Regions from separate parts of the Lysinibacillus sp. NPDC056232 genome, predicted to be linked through region 2. Evidence: predicted binding sites of a transcription regulator. Region 2 holds the regulator's gene; the other holds the start of a gene.
The links. The regulator CtsR, encoded in region 2, represses protease genes until heat stress. The targets are predictions, from matches to a motif close to ATGGTCAATAAAGGTCAAACA.

Region 1 (7,904 bases), on a different contig from region 2:
ATTCTTGTTTTCATCATCGGTGCAGTTATTCCAAACGAGTCAACTCCAGAAGCTGCAGACAATCATTAATTCAACTAGAAAAAACCTGTTTCGCTCAATGCGGAACAGGTTTTTTTTGTTATTTTTCAACAACACATTGGCCATCATGCATTCTAATGTGCAATGTTTCTCCTGGTAATACTTCACCTCGAAGCAATTCTTTTGCAACCGCCGTTTCAATATAACGTTGCACGAAGCGTTTTAATGGTCTTGCACCAAACTGAGCATCTGCTCCTTGTTCTACAACCCAATCAACTACATTTTGTTCTACTTGTAAAGTAATGTCTTGCTCTGCAACTCGTTTGACAAGCTGTTCGATATATTTCCATGCAATAGCTGTAAAATGCTCATCTGATAGTGCATGGAACATAATAATATCATCCATACGATTTAACAGCTCTGGCTTAAAATGTTGACGCAGTGCAGCCATCACTACATCCTCAACAGCAGCATCGTCTTCTTTTGCTTCCATTAAATAGCTTGAGCCAATATTAGAAGTTAAAATGACCACCGTGTTCGTAAAGTTGACCATACGCCCTTGGCTATCAGTAATGCGCCCATCATCTAAAATTTGTAGTAAAATATTCGCGACATCAGGATGGGCCTTTTCAATTTCATCTAATAATACAACTGAATACGGATTTCGGCGAACAGCTTCTGTTAATTGCCCACCTTCCTCATAGCCAACATAGCCTGGAGGTGCCCCTACAAGACGTGATACGCTATGTTTCTCCATATATTCACTCATATCAATGCGAATAAAATGATCCTCAGAATCAAACAACTGTGCCGCTAGTGCCTTCGCAAGCTCTGTTTTACCAACACCTGTTGGCCCTAGGAATAAAAAACTACCAATTGGTCGATGTGGGTCTTTGATACCTGCACGAGCACGCCATACCGCTTCTGTAACAAGCTGTACAGCATTATCTTGTCCGATTACACGCTCATGCAATGTATCTTTTAAGCGCAATAATTTTTCACGCTCACCTTCTACTAATTTCGTCACTGGTATTCCTGTCCAGCGTGAAACGATTGATGCGATTTCATCAGCTGTTACCTCTTCACGTAAAATCCGTGATTCCGTACCATTCTCTAATTGTTTTTCCATCTCTTGAATGTCCTTTTCAAGTGTAGGAATTTTCCCATGACGTAGTTCGGCTGCTTTATTTAAATCATATTTACTTTCTGCTTCATCTAAGTCACGGCGGTATTTATCAAGTTTTTCACGTTTTTTCTGAATGCCATGTAACGCTTCTTTTTCGGTTTCCCATTGTTTACGCATGCCCTCAGAGGATTCTTTAAGCTTTGTTAATTCCTCGCTGAGTTGCTCTAGACGCTTTTTACTTGCCTCGTCTTTTTCCTTACACAACGCTTGCTCCTCAATTTCGAGCTGCATAATACGGCGCGTTACTGCATCCAATTCCTGTGGCATGGAATCAATTTCTGTTCGAATCATCGCACATGCTTCATCGATTAAATCGATTGCCTTATCTGGCAGGAAACGCTCTGTAATATAGCGATTAGAAAGCTCCGCTGCCGCTACGATTGCACGGTCATGAATACGTACTGCATGATGTAACTCAAAACGCTCTTTCAAGCCTCGTAAAATGGAAACTGTATCTTCAATAGATGGCTCTCGTACAAGCACCTGCTGGAAACGGCGCTCTAAAGCAGGATCTTTTTCAATATACATACGGTATTCATCTAATGTTGTAGCCCCGATACAATGTAACTCACCTCGTGCAAGCATTGGCTTTAGCATATTTCCCGCGTCCATTGCACCATCCATTTTACCTGCGCCAACAATTGTATGGATTTCATCGATAAATAAAATAATGCGCCCCTCTGATTCTTTTACTTCTTTTAATACACCTTTTAAGCGCTCTTCAAATTGACCACGATAACTAGCACCTGCTATTAAGGCACTCATATCCAACTCATACAGTATGCAATCCTTTAACCCTTCAGGAACATCGCCCTTTACTATACGTTGGGCTAATCCTTCTACAATAGCTGTTTTACCAACCCCCGGCTCACCTATTAAGACAGGGTTATTTTTCGTTTTGCGTGTTAAAATGCGAATGACATTACGAATTTCTTCATCACGGCCGATAACCGGGTCCATTTTACCGTTTTTTACTTCTTCAATTAAATTACGTCCAAATTGCTCTAATGGTTTTTTGTCATTTGTTTGTTGAAATTGCATATTTAGCACTCCTTTTCAATAATGTTAAGCGGAATTCCGTTTGCCATTCTATTTCATAAAAAATGTTTGACCTTTTTTGACTAACTTTATTTTACAACACTCGACAAACCATAGCAAAGAATTAGCCCTAAAATTTCTTCACTTATAACTGGAAAATTACGTTATAATAAAAGTATATTTCTTATATTTAGTAAATTACTCACCTTATTTTGTAATAATTAAACAATTTTTATGAAAAAAGAAAGAGATGTGTTGAAGATATGACTATTATGGATAATATACAAAAGAAATTTCACGATCTTTTTCAAAAGCACGGTGTTTTTATTAAAGTAAATAAGGATAGTAAAATCTTTTTAGAGGGCGAACGTGCGAAAGAAATTTATTATATAAAAACAGGAACTATCTCGATTAGTCAGGAAACGGAGAATGGGAAGGAATTAACCATTCGTATTTGTGGTCCTGATAGTATCATTGGAGAAGGCTCATTATTTTGTAACCTTACGTATAATTCGATGACCGCTAAAGTATTAGAGCCCTCCAGTTTATATGTTCTAAGCCGTGAATCATTGGAACTTTTACTAGTGGAACAACCTATTTTAATGGTGGAATATATGAAGTGGTTGCAAACAGAAAATTTAAAGCATCAAAGTCGTTTGCGTGATTTGATTTTAAATGGGAAAAAGGGCGCTTTATTTTCAACGCTTATCCGTCTTTCGAATACTTATGGGAAGCCTTTAGAAAATGACACTATTTATATTGACTTCCCGTTAACAAATACAGAGATCGCTAATTTATGTGCGACGAGTCGAGAGATGATTAATCGCATGCTGAATGACTTAAAGAAGCACAATATTATATCTTTCGAAAAAGGTTATATAACCATTCACGATCTACAATTTTTAAAGGATGAAATCGCCTGTGAGAATTGTCCGTTACAAATATGTCGTATTGATTAATAGCAACATGCAAAATCCCCGCTTATGAGTTATAAGTGGGGATTTTGTGTTCTATTATGTAAATAAATAAAGTATGGCGCCTTTTGCAAAGTGAGGAGGTTGATTTCCGTTCCGGCTGGGCGCTTTCCTGGGGGCGTCCGATGAGCCGCTTCGCTGCGCTGCAGGGTCTCATCTGTGACGCTGATCCCCGAGGAGTCGCCCAGCCTCCACTCCAATCAACCACTTCACATAGCGTGTATCTTCTTGCATGTTACTAAAATTCATAGTGATACAACAAAAAACTTTAGCAACAATGTTTTGTCTGTGCGAAAGCGAAGCGACAGCAACAATTGTTGTATTTCAGATAGTAAAGCGTCAGCAACACCAGATGTACAATAGCGTCATTATTATAAGTTTCTTCTGTTGTTTTATGATGAGTAGCTTGGAACAGAAATCTTCCTCATTTAAAGCACGCCACAGTCACAAAGATTACTTTAACTATTTTGTATTTCAAAAACAGAAAAAATCCCCGCTTACTGTTGCAAGCGGGGATTTTTTATCGTGCTTTAGTGGACTTAGCGTACACCTAATGCCATTTTGGCATAGCGTGACATTCTATCTTTTGACCAAGGTGGATTCCATACAATATTGACATTTGTACTTTTTACCTCTGGAAGCTCACCTAAAGCTGTATTCACTTGATCAACAATAACAGGTCCCATTGGGCAGCCCATAGACGTTAGCGTCATTGTAACGGTTGCTACACCTTCTTCATCTAACTCTACATCATATACTAAACCTAAGTTGACGATATCAATACCAAGCTCAGGGTCAATTACATTTTCTAATGCACCGAACATGCTGTCTTTCATATCTTGATCCATCTGTATTTCTCCTTCCGTCACAGTGTTAACTTAATCATAGCAGATGCATCTTATTATGCCAAATGCTGTGCAAGCCATTCAGTTGCTGCTAACATACCGTCACGTGACACAGCATGACCCGCTTTCTTATTAGCTAAAAATTTTAAGTTTTCTGGATTTGTTTCATAATATTTGCGTAAAGTTAAATAAAAATTATACGTTTCATTGAAAGGTACAGTTTTATCTAACTCCCCATGCCAAAATAGTACAGGTCGTCCTGCAAATTTGTCTGGTGTTAGGCTGACATCATATTTAGCTAGAAGCTCATTCGTTTGTTTTACTTCTTCTTCAGACATTGGCAGATTCACACCGTTTTTAGCAAATTGCTGTAATTGATACTCCGCTAATTTAATAAAACTTGGTGCACCCATACATACCGCTGCTGTTTTGATCCAATCATAACGCTTTAAACAGCCTGATGTTACAATTCCACCCATCGATGTACCAGCAATGCCAATTTTATCGTTCACTAATAATTTTTTATTCTTTAATTCATTATATAATTGTTCAACTTCATGAATAGAATTTAAAACAATATCCCAAAAATGTAAGCTCATTTGCATCTCAGACAGACCTTCACTACGGTCGCCATGTAATTTTGCATCTGGTAATAGGACACGCACCCCTCTTCCTACTAATTGATATGCATAATGTAAGTTATGTTCTTTTGCACTCATGAAACCATGTAAAAAAATCACTACCGGGGTTTCTTCATTCATATTTTCCGTATGTATATGTAATAAAGGAATATTTCCCCACAATTCTTTCTCAACAATCATCTTTGTCACTCCCAATTTTTGTCTCATCTTTATGTTAGCAAACTTTTCTCACTGTGACAAAATTTTGACGAATGGTTTACAAAGAGATACTATTCAAATTATAGGAAAGGGGCAATAAGCTATGAAACCGCATTTAATCGTTTTGGACTTAGATGGTACGTTATTAACGGACCATCAACAAATTTCAGCAAAAACTAAAAAAACATTATTGCAGGCAAAGGAACAAGGCCATCAAGTTATGATTGCTACAGGTCGTCCTTATCGTGCGAGTGATATTTACTATCACGAGCTTGGCCTTACAACGCCCATCGTGAATTTTAATGGTGCTTACGTCCACCATCCAAAAAATGCTGCTTGGCAAACTATGCATACTCCTATTGATTTAGGCGTAGTGCATGATGTCGTCGATTCCATTAATAGCTATGAATATGAAAATATTATTGCGGAAGTTAAGGACGATATTTATGTGCATACTGAGGATGAACGGATTTTAAATATTTTTAATATGGGGAATCCAAAAATCACTCTTGGGGATCTCTATACCCATTTACTTGATAACCCAACTAGTTTACTGATTCAAGCGAATGATGTAAATTCGATGATTATTCGTGATCATTTACAGGCTGTTCATGCAGAGGTCATTGAACATCGTCGTTGGGGTGCGCCACTTCACATTATTGAGATTGTTCGCCATGGTTTAAATAAAGCAGTAGGAATCGCTCATGTAGCAAAAGATTTGGGTATCCCACGCGAGCGCATTATTGCATTCGGTGATGAAGATAACGATTTAGAAATGATCGATTATGCAGGCATCGGTGTAGCAATGGGCAATGGTATTCCTTCTTTAAAAAATATTGCCAACGAAATTACTACAACCAATAATGACGATGGCATCGCTAAAATACTCATCGAACGCTTGAAATTAACCTAGTTAAGTAGTAAGTTCAAAATGAATATCCCATGAACTTTATTTAGGAGTATCCTTTGCCCTTCAATGGGTACTTCATGAATAAAGTTATACATTACTATTCCTGGGTTGCAATTATACTGAAACTCGATATGATAATATATCTATATAACATTTACTTGGAAGTAATTTCGAGAAATATAGAGTGGAAAGTGAACACTCGACACTTGTTCACCTGTTATGTAGTATAGGTATTTGAAAACTTCTCATATAGAGTTAAAAGAATGTTAAATTAGGGGGACAAATGATGAAAATTTTTACTGATAGTGGATGTGATTTACCAAAGTCCTACTACGAAGAAAACAATATTGAACTTCTTCCACTTCGAGTGCAATTGAACAATAATGAATATGATGATGTCATTACGATTGATTCCAAAGAAATTTACGATGCTATTCGTCAAGGTGCTCGCCCAAAAACATCCCAAGTATCACCAGAGCTATTTCTCAAGTACTTCGAAAATCTAGCAAAAAATGATGAAGAAGGAATCTATATTGCCTTTTCATCGGAATTATCAGGCACCTATAATACTGCGCTCATGATTCGCAATCAAGTACAGGAGCAATATCCATCCCTTAAATTAGCTATTATCGATTCTAAATGTGCTTCGCTAGGTTTCGGCTTATTAGTCGAAGAAGCCGTTCGCCTCCGAAATACAGGTACTTCATTTGAAGAAATCGAAGCAAAAATTAAAGCCCTCGCCCCACAAATAGAACATTTATTTACGGTAGAGGATTTAGATTACCTCGCTAAAGGTGGTCGTGTATCAAAGGCAAGCGCATTTCTTGGGGGGCTCCTAAGCATTAAACCTATTTTAAATGTAGAGGACGGTAAACTTGTGCCGATTGAAAAATCTCGCGGACGCAAAAAAGCCATCGCTCGCATGTTAGATTTAATGCAAGAGCGTGGTGATAATTTTTCTGAGAAAATCGTTGGTATTAGCCATAGTGACGATGTAGACTTTGCCAACGACGTAAAGGCTTCTATCCAAGAAAGATTTTCACCAAAAGCCATTCAAGTAACAATGATTGGTTCAGCTATCGGTTCACACGTAGGACCCGGTACAATCGCCATCTTCTTTACGAATAAAAGCTATCAAGCTTAACAAAAACCCCCTCCCCACTTAAAAAGTGTTGAGGGGGTTTATCATTTTATCTTGTACTAACTGCCTGTAAAATCAATAAAGGATGAAGCACCCTTTATTATTGAGCATCTTGTTCCTTACGTCGTACTTTACCTCGTCTAATAATAACAACTACAAATCCTATGAATAATAGCCATACAAATCCTAGTGCTACCATATAAGGTACATTTAAACCTTCATCATTTCTAACTTGATAAATCTCTACCATTTCGCGATTTAAAATAACCGGATAAACGTCTTTTCCATTAATACGAACTTTTTCTTCATTTAAAATACCATTTAGCATTTTACCTTCACCAATCTGAGCAGGTGTTAAATCAACGCGTTGTGTTTTACTTGTATTGTTAACCATGATGATCCATTTCTCTTTATCGGACGTACGTGTAAATACAAGTAGGCCATTTTCATTTGTGAGAACTTCAAAATCACCATTACGTAATGTCTCAGATTGATTACGTAAAGATTGGACATTTTTAATATAGTCGATTAATTCTGTATCTGTTTTAAAGTTAAATGCTTGGTGCGTATCCGGCTTTGTTTCCCCGTTCATCGCAATTTCCGAACCATATTGTACAACTGGAATTCCTGGCATCATAAATAAAGCACCCAGCGCCATTTTCAAACGCGTTGGTGGGAACATATTTTCTGCTGCAGAATCAAATGTAAAACGACGCGTTTCTAGCGAATCAATCATAATCTGAGTTGGTTTCTTACCTGTAAAAGGTTCCATCAACTTAGTAGAATCCATATCAACATTTTTAAAGATATTACGGTAAATATCAGCTGAAGCTTTAGAAAAGCTTGCATCAAAGTTTGCATTACTTTCTTCATTTGAAATCACATAGAGTGATTTTTTCGTATCTTTTAATGCCTTAATCACTGTATTGATAAATTCTGTATCAGCACCAGCA
Region 2 (7,904 bases):
CTATATTTGGTTGAAATTTTAGTTTATTTCTATATTTTTTTATCAATTACAGATGATTGTCAATTAAAAGTCATGAAATAGACTACTAAAAAGGTAATAGGTAAATTGAATTTGAAATAGGAAACCTGTAAAATACGAACTGTTTAGCTTGAACGTAACAATAGTTTTGAGGAGGTATTATATGGAGAAGAAACGTTTCAAATTTGTCATTCCGGTTATGGTAATTGTAGCAATTGGGTCGGTTTACATGTTAAGAAACTACTATGCTGAAGTACCAAACTTAGATCAACTATTAATTACTATCTGTGCAACATTAGTATCTGGGGTGCTTGCATACTTTTTATTTCCACAGCAAGGTGAAGATAAAGTTGATGACCGCGGTCCTTACTAACAGTGAAAGGCACCTTAGAAAATCTCTAAGGTGCCTTCAGCTTGTCGACAAAAGAATAATTGGTGGATTTCCAAGCCGAGGGACACTTTCCGTGGCTTGGCTTCAATCTTCTCGTCACTCCGTTCCTGTGATCCCGATTGTAATGTTAATATTCAAGGATAAACGATTACTTTTAAGTTTTAAATAAATTGAACCAACCTTTAAGTTTAAAGATTGCCAACATAAATAAAGCGATAAGAATCATAATTCCGAGTACGACAAAGTAGCTAAATTTCCCATGTAGTTCGGGCATATAGTCAAAATTCATTCCATAAACACCGGCAATAAATGTTAGAGGAATAAAGATTGTTGAAACAATTGTTAAGGTCATCATAATGCCATTCATGCGACTAGAGCTCATCGCCATATAGCTATCACGCATATCAGCAGTGAGCTCGCGGTTAGATTCGATCATTTCGGTGAGTTTTAGTAGATGATCGTAAATATCTCCGAAATAAGCACGTTCTGATTTTTTAAGAGAAAATCGGTAAGAGTTAAGGATACGATATAATAAATCACGCATTGGTAAAATGGTGCGTCTTAAATCGAGCAAATCACTACGGAATTCAAATACAATTTTCATGGCATTGGGGTTACTTTGGTAGGTAAGCTCATCTTCAAGTTCATTTAAATGATCCTCAATTTTATAGACAAGTGGGAAATAGCTATCAACGATTTTATCGATTACCTGGTACGTTAAATACACTGTGCCACGTTCCCAATTCTTTGGCTGTTTTTCTAACATCTTTTGTACTCGATCTATTTCCGGTGCTACATTTTTGTGGAATGTGACAATATATTTATTAGAAACAAAAATATTTACTTCCTCAGATGTTAATTCTTCGTTCATCCTTTGAATAACAAAGAAATGGAAATCATCATAAAAATCGAGCTTTGGCCGCTGTAAACGCATTAAACAATCTTCTATAGCGAGTGGATGGAAGTGGAAAAATGTGTCTAACAGTAATTCTTCCTCATCGGTCGGACAATTAAAATCGACCCAGTACCATTCAAATTCGTTTTTGTGTATATCTTCAAGCGGAAATTCCTTTATAAGTTTTTGGTCTTTTGTAATTCCAAATGTGCGTATCACAGCATTCACCTCAATTCTTTTAATTCTATCCTAACAGGTGTATTGATCTTCACATGAAAGAATGCCTTAAGTTATCAATTATGCCTCGGCATAATTGCGTCCAGAATCGGCTTTGTGGTTAGGCATGCACGAGGGTTGACACGATGTCGGTCATTTCAGTAATGCCACAGGACGTGGTGTTCTTAGGCTGAGTTCCTCTATTTCAGCGGGTGTTTGGACACCTGTACCTGTCGCTACGCTTTCGGTACAAAAGACATTTGCTGAAAGAAGTTATACGCTTTCTTTATAACATATCCAACCGCCAAATAAAGTAGTGGCAAAGAATCTAGATGGTTTTGTAAAGCCTGCCTGCTGTAATAGTGATAAAATGTCCTCTTCACACATAAATGAAAGAGAACGGATGGATTTCTCCATTTCCGCTACGTCTGATGGTGAGAGCTTTGTATGCTGTAGCCAATAAGCACGCCATAAATTAAATTGTAGCTCGGTTTCTAAGGAACCTGGCTGCCCGTATTTTGAGACGAGCACAAATGGAGCATCAGGCTTTAAATTATTTGCTATTTCTTTTAATGTTGCAAGCTTCTCTTGATCATCTTTTATAAAATGAAGCACTAGTACACAGCTTGCTGCATCAAATTTTACTGAAGACGGCTTAGTATCCAGTATAGTTCCTTGATATAAAGAAATATTATTAGGTAGAGATTTTAAACGTTCGCTAGCTATTTGTAGCATCGCTTCTGATGGATCGATGCCAACAAATGACCAATGAGGTCTTTTCTCAGCGAGCTGTAAAATTTCATTACCGCTTCCGGAACCAATTACTAAAAATTCAGCGTTCTCAGGTAATGCAGATTGATAAAAGGTTTGTGTTAAACGCAGCATTGCATCGTAGCTTGGTAGCGTACGACGAATACCTTTTTCATATTCATTTGCAAGTGTGTTATTAAATTCCATCAAGTATCACATGCCTTTCAAAAAAATTTTAATAAAGCCAATTCATATTTGAAACTATTTGAGGGGTAGTTTCGTAAAAAGTAGTACATAAACTAAAAAATTATATGGAAGGGTTGATATAAATGGAAACAAAATGGTCTAAGGTAATCATACACGCAAGTGCATTTTTTGCGCCATGGTTAGTACCTATTATATTTTTCTTGATTGGCTCGGATGAAGAGGTAAAGAGTGTTTCTGTGCAAGCTTTATTATTCCAAATTGTCATTGGAGCATTACTTACAATTTCGGGTATTTTAAGCTTCCTGCTCATTGGTATACCGTTCGTGATTGCTTTCGGCATTATGTATGTTATCGTACCAATTATCGGTATTGTGAAGGCTTTATCTGATGAGCCTTGGCGTTATCCAATTGTTGGTCGCTGGGTATAATTTTTATAGACGCAAGTATATGCTAGTTGCATATGCTTGCGTTTTTTCTTTTGCCGATAAGGGTATCTTATAGTTAAAGCATTCGGTGGATTTTTTCTGTGTGCGAAATAATTGCAATTATTTTCAAGCGTTTTGTATAATATACTCAAAGAAAGTCAAAGATAGTCAAAGTCAGTGTAGTAAGCGAGGTGTATTCCTAAAATGCGTAATATATCAGACATCATAGAAGGCTACTTAAAGCAAGTACTTGAATTAGGTGGAGAAGGGCATATTGAAATAAAACGTAGTGAAATCGCAGATAAATTTCAGTGCGTGCCCTCACAAATAAATTATGTAATTAATACAAGATTTACTGCCGAACGAGGTTACCTTGTTGAAAGCAAACGTGGTGGTGGTGGATACATTCGAATTTTACGTGTCCGCGCGAATTCACAAATTGATCTAATCGATGATGTCCTTAGGCAAATAGAAGGTGGGGCATCGCAAACAATGGCAGAAGATTTAGTTTATCGACTAATTGATGAGCAGGTAATTTCAAGGCGAGAAGCGAAAATAATATTAGCAGCAGTTGATCGTTCAACTATTGATTTGCAACTCCCGTTACGGGATCATATTCGAGCAAAAATTTTACGAGCGATGCTAACAACGATTAAATATGAACAGCAAAAATAAAAGAGGTGATGGAAATGATATGCGAACATTGTAAGCAGCGTAATGCGACAGTTACCGTAACACAAGTTCAAAGTGGTCAAAAGGTGGAGCACCATTATTGTGACGTCTGCGCCTCGCAGTTCCATCCATTTCATGCTGAATTTAAGCAAGAGCCAATATCTATTCAACAGCTATTATCTAATTGGTTTGGCTCACCTTCATGGCAGCAACAAAAAGTGGGTGAAAAACAGCAGGCACCAGCACAACCGCAAACATGTCCACAATGTGGATTTACGTATAAGCAGTTTTTAAAAGAAGGCAAATTTGGATGCCCTAGCTGCTATGATACCTTTAGCGAGCACTTACCGAAGCTCTTTAACCGCATACAGGCTGGGCCTCAACATATAGGGAAAATGCCCGGTGCTCGAAGCAATGTTTATGTCATCAAAAAGCAAATTGAGGATATTCGTAAACGTATGAAGCTTGCTGTAGATAAAGAACAATTTGAAGAGGCAGCTAAGCTTCGCGATGAAGCGAAGGAACTTGAGAAGCAGGTACAATTTGAAGGTGGTGATGTGTCGTGATGATTGAATCGTTTTTAGAGCGTGCTACACCAATATGGATGAGTGTGGAGGATGATTATTCAGATATTGTCATTAGTACACGCATTCGCCTTGCTCGAAATTTAGATGGTTATCGTTTTCCATTAGCTTTTACAGAGGATGAAGCATTACATGTAGAACAGGCAGTTACACATGCAATAAAGGACAGTACAGAACTTCAAGAAAATTATTCATATTTTGCTATTAAGGATTTAACGCCTTTACAACGTCAAATACTTGTAGAAAAACATTTAATTAGTCCTCAGCTTGCAAAAAAAGAGCAAGTTGGCTCCATGCTCTTATCTGATGACGAATCAATTAGCATTATGGTGAACGAAGAAGACCATTTACGCATTCAATGTATGACAGCGAGTTTTCAACTTCAACAGGCATACGAGCAGGCCAATAAAATTGATCGTACCTTAGAGAAAGCTTTGCCTTATGCATTCCGAGATACATTTGGTTATTTAACAAGTTGCCCAACAAATATTGGTACTGGTTTGCGAGCATCTGTCATGATGCACCTGCCAGCCCTTACACTCACGGCTCAGATGAATCAAATCATTAATGCAATGACACGATTAGGAATGACGGTAAGAGGAATATATGGAGAAGGTAGCGAAAATATAGGTAACGTTTACCAAGTGTCAAATCAGATTACACTAGGAAAAACAGAGGATGACATTTTAGCGGACATCCAAAGTGTCGCTGAAAAAATAATTCAAAAAGAACGGCATGCAAGAGGCAAGTTAATGGAAAAAGCAGAACTTGCTCTAGAAGACCGTGTGTACCGTGCTTTAGGTACGTTAACATATGCTCGAATTTTAACGAGTGAGGAAGCCGCTACCTGTCTATCAAATGTTCGTTTAGGCGTAGATTTACAGTTAATTGAAGGTATTAAAGCGACTAAATTAAACGAATGTGTAGTCAGTATGCAACCTGGATTTTTACAGAATTACGCAGGGGACGTTTTGCCGCCTGCTGAGCGAGATCGCGTACGGGCTGAAATGCTTCGTGAGGCACTGTCTCGAGAAAATGTGAGTAAGCCTATTATTCGGGGAAAAGGAGAGGATTCATTTGATGTTTAATCGTTTTACACAACGCGCACAAAAAGTATTACAGCTTGCACAAGAAGAGGCAATTCGTTGGAAGCACGAATCAATTGGAACAGAGCATATTCTTTTAGGGCTTATCCGTGAAGGTGGCGGTATTGCTGCAAAAGCATTAGAAGCCATTGATATTAGCCCTCAAATGATTGAAGCGGGTATTGAAGAACTTGTAGGGAAGGGGAAAGAGGATGTTGGCCCAATTGTCCACTACACACCTCGAGCTAAAAAAGTAATAGAGCTATCAGTCGATGAATCACGTAAATTAGGTCATTCCTATATTGGAACAGAGCATTTACTATTGGCGCTTATTCGTGAAGGTGAAGGGATAGCGGCTCGCGTATTAAATAATGCTGGTGTCGGATTGAATAAGGCTCGTCAGCAAGTGCTATTGTTATTAGGCAATAACGACAATGCTCAATCTGGTCAACAAGCTGCACAGGCTGCCAATACACCAACATTGGATAGCCTTGCTCGTGATTTAACGCAAATTGCTCGTGAAGGTACTTTAGATCCAGTCATTGGTCGAAGCAAGGAAATTACACGTGTTATCGAGGTTCTATCTCGCCGTACAAAAAATAACCCTGTATTAGTCGGGGAGCCAGGTGTTGGTAAAACAGCTATTGCTGAAGGCTTAGCGCAGCAAATTATTAATAATGAAGTGCCAGAAATTCTTCGTGATAAACGTGTTATGACACTTGATATGGGGACAGTTGTTGCTGGAACAAAATATCGCGGTGAATTTGAGGATCGCTTGAAAAAAGTAATGGATGAAATTCGCCAAGCAGGTAATGTTATTTTATTTATCGATGAACTGCATACATTGATCGGTGCAGGCGGTGCAGAAGGTGCCATTGATGCGTCAAATATTTTAAAACCATCTTTAGCACGTGGCGAGCTTCAATGTATTGGCGCGACAACACTTGATGAGTATCGCAAATATATTGAAAAGGATGCGGCATTAGAGCGCCGGTTCCAACCAATTCAAGTTGATGAGCCGACTGTAGAAGAAGCGATCCTAATTATTCAAGGTTTACGTGATCGCTATGAAGCACATCACCGTGTGAAAATTACAGATGAAGCAATTGAAGCGGCAGCAAAAATGAGTGACCGATATATTTCTGACCGTTTCTTACCAGATAAGGCGATTGACTTGATTGATGAAGCGGGTTCTAAAGTACGCTTACGTTCATTCGCGGTACCACCAAACTTAAAAGCGCTTGAAGATAAATTGGAAAATGTACGCTCTGAAAAGAATGCAGCCGTTTCTGGTCAAGAATTTGAAAAGGCAGCATCTTTAAGAGATACAGAGCAAAAGCTAAAAGATGAAATTGAAACTACGAGAAAAAATTGGAAGGAAGAGCAAGGTAAGGCTGAATCAAAAGTGACAGTGGATGATGTAGCAGCGGTAGTATCTATGTGGACTGGAATTCCAGTATCAAAAATTGCTTCCGAAGAATCTTCTAAGTTATTACAACTTGAAGAAGAGTTACACAAACGTGTTGTAGGTCAAGGAGAAGCGGTAGAGGCAATTTCTCGCGCAATTCGTCGTGCAAGAGCTGGCTTGAAAGATCCGAAACGACCAATTGGTTCATTTATTTTCTTAGGCCCTACAGGGGTTGGTAAAACAGAGCTTGCTAGAGCATTAGCGGAAGTTATGTTTGGCGACGAGGATGCAATGATTCGCGTTGATATGTCAGAGTACATGGAAAAACATTCGACTTCACGTTTAGTTGGTTCACCTCCTGGCTATGTAGGCTTTGATGATGGCGGTCAACTAACAGAAAAGGTTCGTCGTAAACCATATTCTGTAGTATTACTAGATGAGATTGAGAAGGCTCATCCAGATGTTTTCAATATCTTACTTCAAGTACTTGAAGATGGCCGTTTAACAGATTCTAAAGGTCGAGTGGTGGATTTCCGCAACACAGTTGTTATTATGACATCCAACGTTGGTGCGGACGCTTTAAAATATCGTAAAAACCTTGGTTTCAATGTAGGTAGTACGGATACGAAGTATAAAGATATGAAGGGTACAATGCTCGAGGAATTGAAAAAAGCATTCCGCCCAGAGTTCTTAAACCGTATCGACGAAATGATCGTCTTCCACTCACTAGAAAAAGAACATTTAAAAGAAATCGTAGCGATGATGGCGAATGCTTTAACAAAACGTCTGAAAGAGCAAGACATTTCGTTAGAGTTAACGGAATCGGCTCTTGAAAAAATTGCAGAGGAAGGCTACGATCCTCAATACGGTGCTCGCCCACTACGTCGTTCATTACAAAAACAAGTAGAGGACCGTTTATCGGAAGAACTACTGAAAGGCAATGTAGAGAAGGGTAACCAAGTAATCATTGATTACGTGAATAATGAGTTTGTTGTGAAGAAAAAAGAGGAAGTATCTACTTCTAAATAATCTTCATATCATACGATAAAGTGAACCTTCGCTTTCGGTACAGATAAATTACTGCACATTCATGCGGGGTAAACATTTCATTTGAAAAGGACAGCAAGGCTATAGTGCCAAGCTGTCCTTTTTTATGTACAATAAACATAAGAACAAATATTCGAGGTGGATGCAATTTGGCAAAGAAAAAAACAAAATTTGTATGCTCAAGCTGTGGTTATGAATCTGCAAAA

Region 1: ACFCYJ_RS04795 (ATP-dependent Clp protease ATP-binding subunit) is a predicted target of CtsR. The motif match lies at 2,309-2,329, and genes of this name have one in related genera.

The regions. Positions count from the first base shown of each region.
Region 1 is NZ_JBHJTF010000004.1:56,358-64,261, reverse strand. Features, by position in the region: gene ACFCYJ_RS04800 (YjzD family protein) at 1-69, shown strand, start outside; gene ACFCYJ_RS04795 (ATP-dependent Clp protease ATP-binding subunit) at 119-2,245, opposite strand; gene ACFCYJ_RS04790 (Crp/Fnr family transcriptional regulator) at 2,515-3,201, shown strand; gene ACFCYJ_RS04785 (hypothetical protein) at 3,445-3,579, shown strand; gene ACFCYJ_RS04780 (metal-sulfur cluster assembly factor) at 3,756-4,064, opposite strand; gene ACFCYJ_RS04775 (prolyl oligopeptidase family serine peptidase) at 4,118-4,882, opposite strand; gene ACFCYJ_RS04770 (Cof-type HAD-IIB family hydrolase) at 5,004-5,813, shown strand; gene ACFCYJ_RS04765 (DegV family protein) at 6,097-6,954, shown strand; gene ACFCYJ_RS04760 (alpha-amylase family glycosyl hydrolase) at 7,052-7,904, opposite strand, start outside.
Region 2 is NZ_JBHJTF010000013.1:57,962-65,865, reverse strand. Features, by position in the region: gene ACFCYJ_RS12035 (hypothetical protein) at 182-391, shown strand; gene corA (magnesium/cobalt transporter CorA) at 564-1,523, opposite strand; gene ACFCYJ_RS12025 (class I SAM-dependent methyltransferase) at 1,794-2,477, opposite strand; gene ACFCYJ_RS12020 (magnetosome magnetite crystal formation protein family) at 2,600-2,905, shown strand; gene ACFCYJ_RS12015 (CtsR family transcriptional regulator) at 3,107-3,577, shown strand; gene ACFCYJ_RS12010 (UvrB/UvrC motif-containing protein) at 3,592-4,140, shown strand; gene mcsB (protein-arginine kinase McsB) at 4,137-5,246, shown strand; gene ACFCYJ_RS12000 (ATP-dependent Clp protease ATP-binding subunit) at 5,236-7,680, shown strand; gene radA (DNA repair protein RadA) at 7,848-7,904, shown strand, end outside.